2 regions of the Pseudomonas sp. GW821-FHT09H03 genome follow, and region 1 is predicted to be linked to the other one. Evidence: predicted binding sites of a transcription regulator. Region 1 holds the regulator's gene; the other holds the start of a gene.

Evidence for each region. Region 1 encodes sigma-54, which starts transcription at its own class of promoters, with help from an activator protein. Its sites were predicted from a motif close to ANTGGCATNNANNTTGCTNT; they were not measured.
Region 2: a site for sigma-54 is predicted at 4,265-4,284, ahead of glnK (P-II family nitrogen regulator). Genes of this name have one in related genera too.

Annotation. Positions count from the first base shown of each region.
Region 1 covers NZ_JBWKOF010000008.1:47,477-54,945, forward strand. The annotation lists gene AC07OG_RS13045 (HPr family phosphocarrier protein) at 128-400, opposite strand; gene rapZ (RNase adapter RapZ) at 416-1,273, opposite strand; gene ptsN (PTS IIA-like nitrogen regulatory protein PtsN) at 1,276-1,740, opposite strand; gene hpf (ribosome hibernation-promoting factor, HPF/YfiA family) at 1,753-2,061, opposite strand; gene AC07OG_RS13065 (RNA polymerase factor sigma-54) at 2,136-3,629, opposite strand; gene lptB (LPS export ABC transporter ATP-binding protein) at 3,814-4,539, opposite strand; gene lptA (lipopolysaccharide transport periplasmic protein LptA) at 4,539-5,087, opposite strand; gene lptC (LPS export ABC transporter periplasmic protein LptC) at 5,074-5,646, opposite strand; gene AC07OG_RS13085 (KdsC family phosphatase) at 5,654-6,178, opposite strand; gene AC07OG_RS13090 (KpsF/GutQ family sugar-phosphate isomerase) at 6,178-7,152, opposite strand; gene AC07OG_RS13095 (ATP-binding cassette domain-containing protein) at 7,430-7,469, shown strand, end outside.
Region 2 covers NZ_JBWKOF010000001.1:279,936-287,404, reverse strand. The annotation lists gene AC07OG_RS01330 (YifB family Mg chelatase-like AAA ATPase) at 1-938, opposite strand, end outside; gene AC07OG_RS01325 (hypothetical protein) at 1,616-2,659, opposite strand; gene AC07OG_RS01320 (BRO-N domain-containing protein) at 2,870-3,388, opposite strand; gene AC07OG_RS01315 (accessory factor UbiK family protein) at 3,810-4,070, opposite strand; gene glnK (P-II family nitrogen regulator) at 4,481-4,819, shown strand; gene AC07OG_RS01305 (ammonium transporter) at 4,855-6,192, shown strand; gene AC07OG_RS01300 (secondary thiamine-phosphate synthase enzyme YjbQ) at 6,406-6,831, shown strand; gene sutA (dormancy-specific transcriptional regulator SutA) at 6,933-7,253, shown strand; gene AC07OG_RS01290 (HAD family hydrolase) at 7,442-7,469, opposite strand, start outside.

The sequences.
Region 1 (7,469 bases):
AAAGGCGCGTCACCCATCGGGTGGCGCTTTTTTTTAGATCAAAAAATCGCGGCCTTCGTCAGTTCCTGCAAGTAATCCAATGCAGGAGCTGCCGAAGACTGCGATCTTTTGATCTTGATCCTGACTGTTACTCGCCTTCGTCGAAGAAGTTGTTGATCAACGCCACCAGCGCGGCCAGCGCTTCATCTTCCTGCTCGCCTTCAGTACTCAAATGAATCGTTGTGCCTTTGCCAGCCGCGAGCATCATCATGGCCATGATGCTTTTGCCATCGACCATCGATGTGGGTGTACGACCGGCCCGGATCTGGCACGGGTACTGACCTGCCACCCCAACAAATTTCGCAGAAGCGCGGGCGTGCAGCCCCAGCTTGTTGATGATTTCGATTTCCAGAGCAGGCATCGCGGTGTGAATCCTTTAGCTGAGGTCGCGGTGGCGAACCTGGACGTTCTTCAGAGATTGTTGCAGGACCTGGCCAAGACGTTCGGTCAGGTACACGGAGCGGTGATGCCCGCCGGTGCAGCCAATGGCAATGGTGACGTACGCGCGGTTGCTGGCGGCAAAACGCGGCAGCCACTTTAGCAGATATGTGGAAATATCCTGGAACATCTCTTCGACATCCGGCTGCGCTGCAAGGTATTCGGCAACCGGCTGATCGAGACCGGACTGCTCGCGCAACTCCGGTTTCCAATAGGGGTTTGGCAGGCAGCGCACATCGAACACCAGGTCGGCATCCACCGGCATCCCGCGCTTGAATCCGAAAGACTCCACCAGAAACGCGGTGCCGGGTTCCGGCTGGTTCAGCAGGCGCAGCTTGATGGCATCACGCAGCTGATACAGGTTCAGGCTGGTGGTGTTGATTTTCAGGTCGGCGAGGTCAGCGATGGGCCCGAGCAGAAGGCTCTCGACGCTGATGGCTTCGGCCAGCGAACGGTTGGCATTGCTCAGTGGGTGGCGCCGGCGGGTTTCCGAGAAGCGCTTGAGCAGGGTCTCTTCGTCAGCGTCCAGGTACAGGACATCGCAATGGATATGGCGACTGCGAACTTCCTCGAGCAGGTCGGGAAAGCGCGACAGGTGGCTTGGCAGGTTGCGCGCGTCGATGGATACGGCCACCAGCGGCTGAGTCAGTTCAGTGTGGATCAGCGCTGTTTGCGCGAGTTCCGGCAGCAGCCCGGCAGGCAGGTTGTCGATACAGTAATAGCCGTTGTCCTCGAGTACATCGAGGGCGGTACTTTTACCTGAGCCGGAACGGCCACTGACGATGATCAAGCGCATGATTACTGACCGTTCTGCTCGTCCAGGACAACCTGATACAAGGCTTCGTTGCTTGGGGCGCTACGCAGCTTTTCCCGTACTTCCTTGCGGTCGAGCATGCTGGCGATCTGCCGCAGCAACTCAAGGTGCGCATCGGTAGCGGCTTGCGGGACCAGCAGTACGAACAGCAGGTCAACCGGTGCGCCGTCGATGGCGTCGAAATCGATGGGTGCGTCCAGGTGCATCAAGGCACTGATGGGCGAATTGCAGCCCTTGAGGCGGCAATGGGGAATGGCGATGCCGTTGCCAAACCCGGTGGAACCGAGTTTTTCACGGGCAATCAATGCCTCGAAGACATCTTGCATCTCCATGCCCGGCACTTCGCGGGCGATCAGATTGGCAATTTGTTCGAGGGCTTTCTTTTTACTGCCGCCCGGCACGTTCACCAGGGAACGGCCGGGGGTCAGGATACTTTCAAGTCGGATCATGGGTTGGGAGTGTTAACGACCGGTTGCGCCCTGAAGGAGGCTCTGGGTCTTTTCCTTATGCTTTTTGAGTTGGCGATCCAGCTTGTCGGTGAGTGAGTCGATAGCCGCATACATGTCGTCATGTTCTGCGTTTGCGACTACTTCACTACCGGGAATATGCAAGGTGGCTTCGATTTTCTGCTTCAGCTTTTCGACTGTCATCGTGACCTGCACGTTGGTGATCTTGTCGAAATGCCTTTCCAATCGTTCGAGTTTTTCGCCGATGTAGGTGCGAAGAGGTTCGGTCACTTCCAGTTGGTGTCCACTGATATTGACTTGCATACAGCTTCTCCTTCGTTGCCAGTGCATAAAGCGGTAGATCAGATGATCTACCACTGGAACGCTGTGGCGTGGCTCTACATCAACCGCTTACGTTCGCTCGAAGGCGCGATCCCGAGGGATTCGCGGTATTTGGCGACGGTGCGGCGAGCCACCTGAATGCCTTGTGCTTCCAGTAAACCAGCGATCTTGCTGTCACTCAATGGCTTTTTCTGATTTTCCGCGGCAACCAGTTTTTTGATGATCGCGCGGATCGCCGTAGACGAGCATTCACCGCCTTCGGAGGTGCTGACGTGGCTGGAGAAAAAGTATTTCAGTTCATAGATTCCCCGAGGGGTGTGCATGAACTTCTGGGTGGTGACCCGGGAAATCGTCGATTCGTGCATGCCCACCGCTTCGGCGATGTCATGCAGGACCAGCGGCTTCATGGCTTCATCGCCGTACTCGAGAAAACCGCGCTGGTGCTCGACGATCTGGGTCGCCACTTTCATCAGGGTCTCGTTGCGGCTTTGCAGGCTCTTGATGAACCAGCGGGCTTCCTGCAACTGGTTACGCATGAAGGTGTTGTCGGCGCTGGTGTCGGCGCGGCGCACGAAACCGGCGTACTGGGCGTTGACGCGCAGGCGTGGCACCGACTCCTGATTCAGTTCGACCAGCCAGCGCTCGTTGTCCTTGCGCACGATGACGTCCGGTACGACGTACTCGGCTTCGGTGGACTCGATCTGCGAGCCGGGCCGAGGGTTGAGGCTCTGAACCAGTTCGATCACCTGGCGCAGCTCATCTTCCTTGAGTTTCATGCGGCGCATCAGCTGGCTGTAGTCGCGGCTGCCCAGCAGGTCGATGTAGTCGCTGACCAGGCGCTTGGCCTCGGCCAGCCAAGGGGTCTTGGCCGGCAACTGGCGCAATTGCAGCAGCAGGCACTCGCTCAGATTGCGGGCGCCGATGCCAGCGGGCTCGAATTGCTGGATGCGGTGCAGGACGGCTTCGATTTCGTCCAGTTCAATGTCCAGCTCCGGATCGAAGGCTTCGAGGATTTCCTCGAGTGTCTCGTCCAGGTAGCCCTGATTGTTGATGCAGTCGATCAGGGTGACGGCTATCAGCCGATCGGTGTCGGACATCGGCGCCAGATTCAACTGCCACAGCAGGTGGCTTTGCAGGCTTTCGCCAGCCGATGTGCGGGTGGTGAAATCCCATTCGTCGTCATCGTTGCTTGGCAGGCTGCTGGCGCTGGTCTGATAAACGTCTTCCCACGCTGTATCGACGGGGAGCTCGTTGGGAATGCGCTCGTTCCAGTCGCCTTCCTCCAGGTTATCCACCGTGGGGGCGCTTTCCTGGTAGGAAGGCTCCTGAATGTCGGTATTGGGCTTCTGTTCGGCACTGTCGGCCAGGGGGTCGGAATTGTCGAAGTCGTCGCCTTCTTCCTGGCGTTCGAGCATCGGATTGGACTCCAGCGCCTCCTGGATTTCCTGTTGCAGGTCCAGGGTCGACAATTGGAGCAGGCGGATGGCCTGTTGCAGCTGCGGTGTCATCGTCAGCTGCTGGCCCATTCTCAAGACTAGCGATGGTTTCATGGCAGGGGCTTAACACCTTATTCGCCGGCGCACATGCGCCATCCACTACAGGGCGCCGAAGCGCCAAACATAAGCAAATTATATGCCCGAAACTGCAGTGTTTGCCTAGAGCGCTGTAACAATAAAAAAGTGTTGATTTTTTATCGAGATAAGCACTCTGGCGACCTGCCAGACACCTCAGCGCTTACAGGCGGAACTCATGGCCCAGGTAAACTTCCTTCACCAGGTCGTTGGCCAGGATGGTCTCGGCGTCGCCCTCGGCGATCAATTGGCCATCGTTGACGATGTAGGCGGTTTCGCAGATATCCAGGGTTTCACGGACGTTGTGGTCAGTGATCAGCACGCCAATGCCCTTGGCCTTGAGGTGGTAGATGATCTGTTTGATGTCGCCCACCGAAATCGGGTCGACGCCGGCGAAAGGTTCATCCAGGAGGATGAATTTCGGGTTGGTGGCCAGTGCCCGGGCGATCTCCACGCGGCGGCGCTCACCGCCGGACAGGCTCATGCCGAGGTTGTCGCGGATGTGGCTGATGTGGAATTCCTGCAGCAGGCTTTCCAGCTCCTTGCGGCGACCGGCCTTGTCGAGTTCCTTGCGGGTCTCGAGGATCGCCATGATGTTGTCGGCCACCGAGAGTTTGCGAAAGATCGATGCTTCCTGCGGCAGATAGCCGATGCCGGCCTTTGCACGGCCGTGCATTGGCTGGTGGCTGACGTCCAGGTCGTCGATCAGCACGCGACCCTGATCAGCCTGCACCAGGCCTACGATCATGTAGAAACAGGTGGTCTTGCCGGCGCCGTTGGGGCCGAGCAGGCCGACGATCTGACCGCTGTCGATGGACAGGCTGACGTCACGTACGACCTGGCGGCTCTTGTAGCTCTTGGCCAGATGCTGAGCTTTCAGAGTTGCCATTACTGGGCCTTTTTCTCGTCGGTTTTCTTCTTCGGCTGGATAACCATGTCGATGCGCGGGCGCGACTCGGTCACCTTGCTGCCGGTAGCGCGACCGGCGCTGGCGAGCTTCTTCTCGGTGTCGTAGACGATTTTCTCGCCCTGGGTGATGTTGTTGTCCTTGTCGACAACTTTGGCCTTGTCGATCAGCACGACGCGATTTTGCGCGGCGTGGTACTGGATCGTCACGCCCCAGCCCTGCACAGGCTTGGTATCACCAGCCGTTTGCAACTGCTCGAAGTAGGCCAGATTGCCCACCGAGGTCACCACGTCGATGTCACCGTTGGGGGTGCGGGTCATGGTTACCTTGTTGCCGGTAACCTTCATCGAGCCCTGGGTGATGATTACGTCGCCGGTGTAGGTGGCAACACCGTTCTTGTCGTCCAGTTGGGCGTCGTCGGCCTGAATGCGAATAGGCTGTTGTTGATCGTCCGGCAGAGCCCAGGCGCTCACGCTTCCCAGTGCTGCGCCCAGACTGAGCAAAATCGGAAGGGTTTTAACGAGCCTCATACTGTCCTCTTACGTTCGATAGCAGGTGTATCCTGCTTTCTTTCAAATACGCTTTCATTCCCTTGCCAGTCGATACACCGCCAGCGCCGTCGATTCTAACGTCTTGCTCGGTCTGCGCATATTCTTGCTGCGGGAACACCGTCATGCGGGTGCTGGTGATCAGGGTTCTTCGGTTTTTCTCGTCGAAGCGGGTGATGCGCACGTCATCGATCAATTCGACTTCCGTGCCGTCCGGGTTTACTTCAGCGCGCAAACTCTGGACATGCCATGGAAACTCCGTACCGCGAAACATATTCAGGTCGGGGTTGGTCAGCAGTGTCACTTCGGTCGCCTTGAGGTGTTCGACCTTGTCCGACGTCATTTCGTATTGCAATCCGCCGTCCGGCAGGAACTGCACACTGTGCGCATTGATGGCGTAATAGTCGATGGCACTTTCATCGACAGGCACAACCGGCTTGTCGAGGAAACGTTCAGGGCTGATGTTCCAATAGCCGACCGCGGCGAATATCGCAGCGATGCAACCGAACAGTAGTGTGTTGCGAAACTTTTTGCTCAGCATAGTGGGCTCACAGGTACGCAGCGTTGGCCGCATCGAGGCGGCCCTGGGCGCGCAGGATCAATTCGCAGAATTCGCGTGCGGCACCTTCGCCGCCACGGGCAACGGTAATGCCGTGGGCGTGTTCGCGCACGAAGCTGGCGGCGTTGGCCACCGCCATGCCCAGGCCTACGCGGCGAATCACCGGCAGGTCCGGCAGGTCGTCGCCAAGATAGGCGACCTGTTCATAGCTTAGATTGAGTTGGGCGAGAAGTTCGTCCAGTACCACCAGTTTATCCTCTCGTCCCTGATAAAGGTGCGGGATGCCGAGGTTCTTGGCCCGTCGCTCGACCACCGGGGTCTTGCGGCCACTGATGATAGCTGTCTGTACGCCGGCTGCCATCAACATCTTGATGCCCTGGCCGTCGAGGGTGTTGAAGGTCTTGAACTCGCTGCCGTCTTCGAGGAAGTACAGGCGCCCGTCGGTGAGGACGCCGTCGACGTCGAAAACCGCCAGTTTGATCTGCTTGCCACGTTGCATCAGGTCAATGGTCATTACATTACTCCTGCGCGCAGCAAGTCGTGCATGTTCAAGGCACCGACCGGGCGGTCGTCGCCGTCGACCACGACCAGCGCGTTGATCTTGTGGTCTTCCATGATTTTCAGTGCTTCGGCCGCGAGCATCTCGGCCCGGGCAGTCTTGCCATGGGCGGTCATGACCTGGTCGATGGTGGCACTGTGGATGTCGATGCTGCGGTCCAGGGTGCGGCGCAAATCACCGTCGGTGAAGATCCCCGCCAGTTTGCCGTCGGCTTCCAGGATCACGGTCATGCCCAGGCCCTTGCGGGTCATTTCCATCAGCGCGTCCTTGAGCAGGGTGCCGCGTTGCACCTGTGGTAGTTCCTGGCCGGCGTGCATGACGTTTTCCACTTTCAGCAACAGCCGTCGACCCAGTGCACCACCGGGGTGGGAGAAGGCGAAGTCTTCGGCGGTAAAGCCGCGGGCTTCCAGCAGCGCAACAGCCAGGGCATCGCCCATGACCAGTGCTGCGGTGGTCGACGAGGTGGGCGCCAGGTTCAATGGGCAGGCTTCATGCTCGACGTGAACATTGAGGTTGACCTCGGCAGCCTTGGCCAGCGCCGACTCGGGGTTGCCGGTCACGCTGATCAGCTTGATGCCAAGGCGCTTGATCAGTGGCAGCAGGGTGACGATTTCATTGGTGGAGCCGGAGTTCGAGAGCGCCAGAATGATGTCGTCACGGGTGATCATGCCCATGTCACCATGGCTGGCTTCGGCCGGGTGCACGAAAAAAGCCGTTGTGCCGGTGCTGGCCAGGGTGGCGGCGATCTTGTTGCCGACGTGCCCGGATTTGCCCATGCCGACCACCACCACGCGGCCTTTGCTGGCCAGAATCATCTCGCAAGCGCGTACGAAATCCGCGTCGATATGGGGCAGCAGGCCTTGTACGGCCTCTACCTCGAGGCGGATGGTGCGTTGTGCCGATTGAATCAGGTCGCTGGATTGGCTCATGTCTGAAATCGTATAGCCCGATGAAAAGGCGGCGATTATAGCGGTTATGATCGAATCCCTCACGCTAGTTCGTCGCGCATTGTCACTCCTTGTTACCACGAAGCCTCTATAAAGAAGCTTTCAGTCATTCATGTTGTTGCACATGGCCCGGCTTTAGCCTTGGGCGCGTGGCCTTTGCAGTGATATAGTTCGCCGCCTGTTCGGCCTGCCCGGGAGGTATGTGCTTTCGCTGGAAAGCCAGGCGCCCGAGCAAGAGGCTGCATCGCAAGGAGTTTAGATGAGTGCCGATAACGCCTACGCGGTCGAGCTGAAGGGAC
Region 2 (7,469 bases), on a different contig from region 1:
ACCTCCAATACCTTGCGATCAAACTCCGGGAGTTCATCGAGGAACAGCACGCCATGATGGGCCAGGGTGATTTCGCCGGGTTGTGGTTTCGAGCCACCGCCCACCAGTGCCGGTCCTGAGGCGGAATGGTGTGGTTGTCGAAAGGGGCGCTGTGGCCAATGGCTGAGCGGCACACAACTGGTGACCGATTGAATCGCCGCGACTTCCAGTGCCTCGCTTTCGGCCAAGGGCGGCAACAGGCCCGGCAAACGACTCGCCAGCAGCGTCTTGCCCGTGCCGGGCGGCCCGCTGAACAACAGGTTATGCGCCCCCGCCGCAGCAATCAGCAAGGCCCGTTTGGCGGCTTGCTGACCTTGTACTTCATTCAAATCGGGGTAGGGCTTGCTGGCGTGCATCAACCCATCGGAGACGAAGGGCTCAACAGGCGTATGCCCGTTGAAGTGCGCCACGGCCTGCAGCAAGTGATCCACAGCGATCACCTTTAACCCGGACGCGAGGCAGGCTTCCTCGGCATTCGCCCGTGGCACCATCAGCACCCGCCCGGCCTTGCGCGCTGCCAGCGCAGCCGGCAATACGCCCTTCACGGCACGTACCGCGCCCGAAAGCGCCAACTCCCCCAGGCACTCCACATCATCCAGAGTTAGCGCCGGCACCTGCACGCTGGCTGACAGAATCCCCAAGGCTATCGCCAGATCGAAGCGCCCGCCATCCTTGGGCAAATCGGCAGGAGCCAGATTTAGCGTGATGCGTCGCGCCGGAAATTGCAGTCCTGAGTTGATGATCGCACTGCGCACCCGGTCCTTGCTTTCCTTCACCGCCGCCTCTGGCAGACCGACCATGGTCAGTGACGGCAAACCATTGGCCAGGTGGACTTCAACGGTGACAGCGGGCGCATCCACGCCAATCTGGGCGCGGCTGTGGACGATGGAGAGGGACATGGTCGTTCCTTGAGCATGACGGGGGAGGCCGCTTCCTGCGGGTTTTTGAAGGGTAGTCAGGAGATGAGGGTTTCGCGTGGGGGCAGTGGAAATGAATTTTCGCTGGATGTTGCAGGAGGCTTTAAAAGCCCTTAAATGGGGCGTTTACAAGGAGGATTTACACTGAAAGTGTTGACTATAGGCTGGCATTAACGGATCCTCGTTTCTGAGGTCTGCAACTGCGCATTCGTCGGGACTGGGCACCAGCAAAGGCCCCCCCCCGCATTTTTGGCAGCTGAGAATGCTGGTTTCTCTGAAGTAGTGACGACGGGCTAGCCTGTCGGATTCTGAACCCAAGGTCGCAAGGCTGGGAGCTAAAGAATCGCTGCGACTACTCCTCAAAAATACTGAAAAGGTGCCCAATGGGCGCCTTTTTTTTATTTCTGATTTGGTATTGCTCGCGGTATCTGCCCGACTAATGTGCCATGGGCACGCTTTTGCGGATAGCAAGTCAATTGCTGGCATCCGAAAAGCAAAAAACCGCCAAAAGGCGGTTCTTTGTAAATCGTTTTCTTCTGCAGTATATGCCCTAGGGCCGTCGCGAGGTTCCGGTACTGCTCCAGCATTCCTCGCCAGTAGAAAAAAGGTTAGCGCTTGCTAATCATTATGTCAATCAGATTGACAGCAGTAGCTCGCATTCAGGCGGTGATTGTTTCATTCCAACCCTCGGTCACCATGGCCTCGTAGAGCTCTCTCAAATCTTTTATCGCTGCATCGAGCTGGCCTTCACCCATCCCCTTCCCCCAGTCTTGCGCAACCTCCTTGTACAAAAGCAACTCGCCTCTCTCAGCCTCGAGGGCTGCAATACGAGCGTTCGCTGTCTGGAGTTCGGCAGCTGCTGCTGTCAGCTCTTGCAGCTGCTCGCGGGTCTCGTTCAGCTTGTTCTTGGTCTGCTGGTAGTCGGTGACGCCTATACTGTGAAGAAGTGAGGTCTTCAGTAGGGTTTTCTCTGCTTCCGTTAGGCGCAATGCGTAGTGAGTGTTGCGGCCTCGACGAGACTGTCCACGATGCTGATAAATCGTGGACGGAGGTAGGATCCTGTTGGGGGATATGGACTCCACCATCTTGCTGATCGCCCAACTGTCCTTTCCGCTCGATCCCCACAGCGTGAGCGGGTCGAGTGTCTGGCGTGAAAGCTGAAAACAGGTTTTGTCAGAGTCATCAGGTTCGTCAGAGGTCACAGGAACAACCTGGCAAATCCCTCGACTAGCGCGAACCACAATGGCCAGTCTGCGCTTGTGCATTTCACCTTTCTGCAAGGTATCGCAATAGCGCTTATTGGTCTTTATAGCGCCATCCTCCCGGCCAATGCTCTGAATGAACCCGTAGTCAACTTCGACTATCGTCCCAAACTGCACCACTCTGTTCAGCTTGTAGCCTGTTTTACTCAGCGTCTGCTGAAGGTATTCCTCTGGCACCGTGGTGTAGATCTTGCTGAGCGTCACCGAGAATTCAGCAGGTACGGCGCCAGGGGCGGAGAGCAGTGCCATGCCTTCCACAAACCAACGGTAATTCGCGACACCAGTGAATTTTTTGATGCAGAAGATTTTGTGAGTTCCCTCGCCAGGCATCAGCGCCTCAGAAATGGACTCATGCGTTTCTTTGCCCAAAGGGGACACGGTTACCGTCCCCGTCACGAGGTCTTTGACCTGCTCGAAGTACCTAATGACGATTGTGTCCATGCGTTTCCCTGGTGCGTGCGGTTGGTTCAAGGGGTGCCAATATGCCATAGCTGCTGCGGCCTGCGGAGCTATACGGCAGCCGGCTTGGGTTGTGCCAGAACCCGAGGCTTAAGTACATGGCGCTCGCCAGTCCCGTCGATCCCCGCGTAACACACGGTGAATCCCCTTTACACGCTCAGCCCGGATCGAGCGGGTTTGAACGATGAATATTCAAAACGACGGCAATACTCGTGAAGCTCGCTTCCACCAAGGGGTAACCGGGCGTTGGTCCTGCTTGCGCTCCCTCATCATCTGCGGCACATCCTGCAACCGAATCCACGGCTGGTTATTCCAGTGCAGCAAGCTCAATGACATTTCCGGCCAGTTGAGCAGGCTAAGTTGCGGGCGTTCAGGTGTGGCGGGGTGTTGGGCGTCTCGCAGGGCGGGGACGACTTCGTGGGTTAGCCATTCGCGCAGCGCTCGGTACTCGGGGCAGTAGTGATAGACGAGCAGGGCATAGACGCCGGATTCGCTGATCAGCAGGGTGTTTTCGATGCGGCCGTAGATTAGGGTTTGGGTGGTTTGGTATTGGTCGAGATCGAGTTTTCGGAGTTGGCGGTCGTTGAGGTAAATGCGTAGTAATCGGCCCAGGTCGCGTGCGCTGAACCAGGGTTGGTTTTGCAGGAGTAGGGCGTGGAGTTGGAGTTTGTGGCGGGTGAAGACGTGGGGGGTTAAATAGTTGTCGTCCATAGAGCAGTACCCAAATTCGCTTGATAGATAACTGTCGTTTTATCGTCGCCAAACAATAAGGGTGGCAGCTGCGTGCGGGTTGGCGAACCGGCCAAGCGAATACCGGCAGACCCTAAGGTCTCCCACACACAGCCGCCATAATTCGAATCGAGAAAGAAATCCAGATATCGAACGAGGTTGCCGTGAATTGCTTGGTTCCAGGTCGCCAAACCAGGTGCTGAACATCCAGCATTGGGTGAGCTTAGGAACCAGAGCTTCGCGGCACAATCGGACGGCGGATGAGAACTTTGTAGGACGTTGCCTGGATTGTCGCGGGCTTAAGATCAAGAGATCGCAGCCTGCGGCAGCTCCAACAGGTGAAGCGCAAGGTCGTGCCGACCTTCAATCGCGGGCAAGCCAGCTCCCACAGGGATCGCGGTGTTTACTCGGTGGGTGGAGTGAGCTTCGCTTCCATCTCCGCCACTTTCGTTTCGAGTGCCTCCAGCCGTGCCCTGGTCCGCGCCAATACAACCATCTGGCTATCAAATTCTTCCCGGCTGACCAGATCCAGTTTGCTGAAGGCGCTCTGCAGCAACATTTTGAACTGGCTTTCGATTTCACTTTTCGGCAGCGGGGTGTCACCGCTGAAGAGGCGGGAGGCGGTGCCGCTCAGGGCGTCGAGGAAGTCTTTGGGCGCGAGCATGGGGAAATGTCCTGATAGCAATGGCGGGCAGTGTATCACGCAGCATCTATAGTCATTTGCGCGGGCAAGGGATGCACGCTTTTCGCGCATATGGACGGACGGTGTCGCACCGTTGTTGTGCGTATCGCGTCGCGTGTTGTGGCGAAGAAGCAGTCATCTGCGGGTAAAGGCTTGAAAACAGTAGTTTTTGTGGAGATGGCAAGCTTTCTGCTTAGACCCTGATGACCCATGCACTGATGCAGTCACTGTGACGAACGCAGTGCGCCAAGCGAAGCGGGGGAGTGTTTCGTGAGGGGCGTCGGACGGGCAGGTCAGGGCCGACGATGCGTTACAAAGCCAGGCACTGCGCTTAGACTTGAGACGGGTTTGTTTTCCTGGGGCAAGTCCACCAAATTCGGGAGAGAGTTTTCATGAAGCTAGTCACTGCCATCATCAAGCCGTTCAAGCTGGACGACGTACGCGAGTCGCTGTCCGAGATCGGCGTGCAGGGCATTACCGTCACTGAGGTCAAAGGCTTCGGTCGGCAGAAGGGTCACACCGAGCTGTATCGCGGCGCGGAGTACGTGGTCGATTTCCTGCCAAAGGTGAAGATCGACGTCGCCATCGACGACAAGGATCTGGACCGGGTCATCGAGGCCATCACCAAGGCCGCCAACACCGGCAAGATCGGTGACGGCAAGATCTTCGTGGTCAATCTGGAACAGGCGATTCGCATCCGTACCGGCGAAACCGATACCGACGCGATCTAAGCCGCTACAAACCCAACGCCCCAGGAGAAAACAATATGACTCTGCGTAAATTCGCAGGGCTAGGAGCCCTGTTGTCCATCGTAATGCCCAGCCTTGCTTTGGCGGCAGACGAAGTGGCGGCCCCAGTCCTCAACTCCGGCGACACCGCCTGGATGCTGACCTCGACAGCCCTCGTGCTGTTCATGACCATTCCTGGCCTCGCGCTGTTCTACGGCGGCATGGTTCGTTCCAAAAACATTCTTTCCGTGATGATGCAGTGCTTCGCCATTACCGGTCTGATCAGCGTCCTGTGGGTCATTTATGGCTACAGCATCGCGTTCGACACCACGGGCATGGAACAGGGCGTCGTCAACTTCAACTCGTTCTTCGGTGGCATGGGCAAGGCCTTCCTGGCCGGTGTTACGCCTTCGAGCCTGACCGGCCCTGCGGCGCTGTTCCCTGAAGCGGTGTTCATCACCTTCCAGATGACCTTCGCCATCATCACCCCGGCACTGATCGTCGGTGCCTTCGCCGAGCGGATGAAGTTCTCCGCGATGCTGATCTTCATGGGTGTGTGGTTCACCCTGGTGTATGCACCGATCGCGCACATGGTCTGGTCCGGCAACGGCGGTCTGATGTGGGACTGGGGCGTGCTGGACTTCGCCGGCGGGACCGTGGTGCACATCAATGCCGGTGTGGCCGGTCTGGTCGCCTGCCTGGTACTGGGCAAGCGTAAAGGCTTCCCGACCACCCCGATGGCTCCGCACAACCTCGGTTACACCCTGATGGGCGCGGCCATGCTGTGGGTCGGCTGGTTCGGTTTCAACGCCGGCTCCGCCGCTGCGGCCAACGGCACCGCCGGTATGGCGATGCTGGTGACCCAGATCGCAACCGCTGCTGCGGCACTGGGCTGGATGTTCGCCGAGTGGGTCACCCACGGCAAACCAAGCGCGCTGGGCATTGCTTCGGGTGTGGTCGCCGGTCTGGTAGCCATCACTCCGGCTGCTGGCACCGTTGGCCCGATGGGCGCACTGGTGATCGGTCTGGCGGCTGGCGTGGTGTGCTTCTTCTGCGCTACCACGATGAAACGCAAACTCGGCTATGACGACTCCCTGGATGCGTTTGGCGTCCACGGTATCGGCGGCATTCTCGGCGCAATCCTGACCGGTGTGTTCGCTGCACCGTCCCTGGGTGGCTTCGGCACCGTGACCGACATCGCTGCACAAGTCTGGATTCAGTGCAAAGGCGTGGGCTTCACGGTGATCTACACCGCAGTCGCTACCTACATCATTCTCAAGGTGCTGGACGCGGTCATGGGCCTGCGCATCAACGAAGAAGAAGAGGCGGTCGGCATCGATCTGGCGCTTCATAACGAGCGCGGCTACAACTTGTAAGCAAGCGTATGAAAACTTGCCCGGCTTGCCGGGCATTTTTTTGTCTGGAATTAGTCATTCAACTAGCGGCTGAAGGGTTTTTACCTGCAAGTTGTATGTCGTCGATGTCCGGTGTTTTTGTGCGGTCGAAGGCTTACATGATTGAAGGAATATTAGGGCCTTTGTTTTTTCCCAGAGCACGCTAGAATGCGCCCCGAACGTGCGGAGAACTGTATGTGGCAACAGACTCTGATTACCCTGCGGGCGAGGCCCCGGGGCTTTCATCTGGTAACGGACGAGTTACTCGCCGGCCTGCCTGAACTCAAGGCGTGTCGGGTCGGTCTGTTGCACTTGTGGCTGCAGCATACCTCGGCGTCGTTGACCATCAACGAGAACGCCGATCCGGCGGTACGTCGCGACTTCGAACGATTTTTCAATCGTCTGATCCCACAAGGAACAGACGGCTATGAGCATAACGACGAAGGCCTGGACGACCTCCCGGCGCACTTCAAGTCCAGCGTGCTTGGCTGTCAGCTCAGTTTGCCGATTTCGGCAGGCAGGCTGGCGTTGGGTACCTGGCAAGGCGTTTATCTGGGCGAGCACCGTGATCATGGCGGTGCTCGTAAAGTCCTCGCCACCGTGCACGGTGAAGTGGCATAACCGCTGGTCAGCAGCGGTTGTTGAATTTTTTCCGGCAGCCTTCGACAGAGGGCAAAGCTGGGCTATAACTAATCTGCTTTTCGCAAGTCATGAGGTAGAACATGAGCGACGATGATCTGGAAAACGACGACCTCGAAGTAGGCGACGACGAAACCGAAGAAGGTCTGGAAGCAGCGGCGGAAGACGTCGCTGAAGACGACGGCGGTGATGCGCCCGTTCCGACCGCCAAAGGCAAAGCCAAGGCAGCGGTATCGGTCGATGAGCTGCCGAGTGTCGAAGCCAAGAACAAGGAACGAGACGCCCTGGCCAAGGCCATGGAAGAGTTCCTGGCTCGCGGCGGCAAGGTGCAGGAAGTGGAGGCCAATGTGGTCGCCGATCCTCCCAAGAAGCCTGACAACAAGTACGGCAGCCGGCCTATCTGAGGCTGTCTTGCTTACTGAAAAGGCCCGCCGTCGCTGCGGGCTTTTTCATGCCTGAAAATCGAGGATACGCCGACAATCTCCTTGTGGGAGCGAGCCTGCTCGCGATAACGGTGGGTCAGGCAGGATCAATTTTGAATGTGACGGCCTCATCGCGAGCAGGCTCGCTCCCATAGGGGATGTGTGTGATTTCAGGCCGGGTGTCTGGGGTTCCACCGC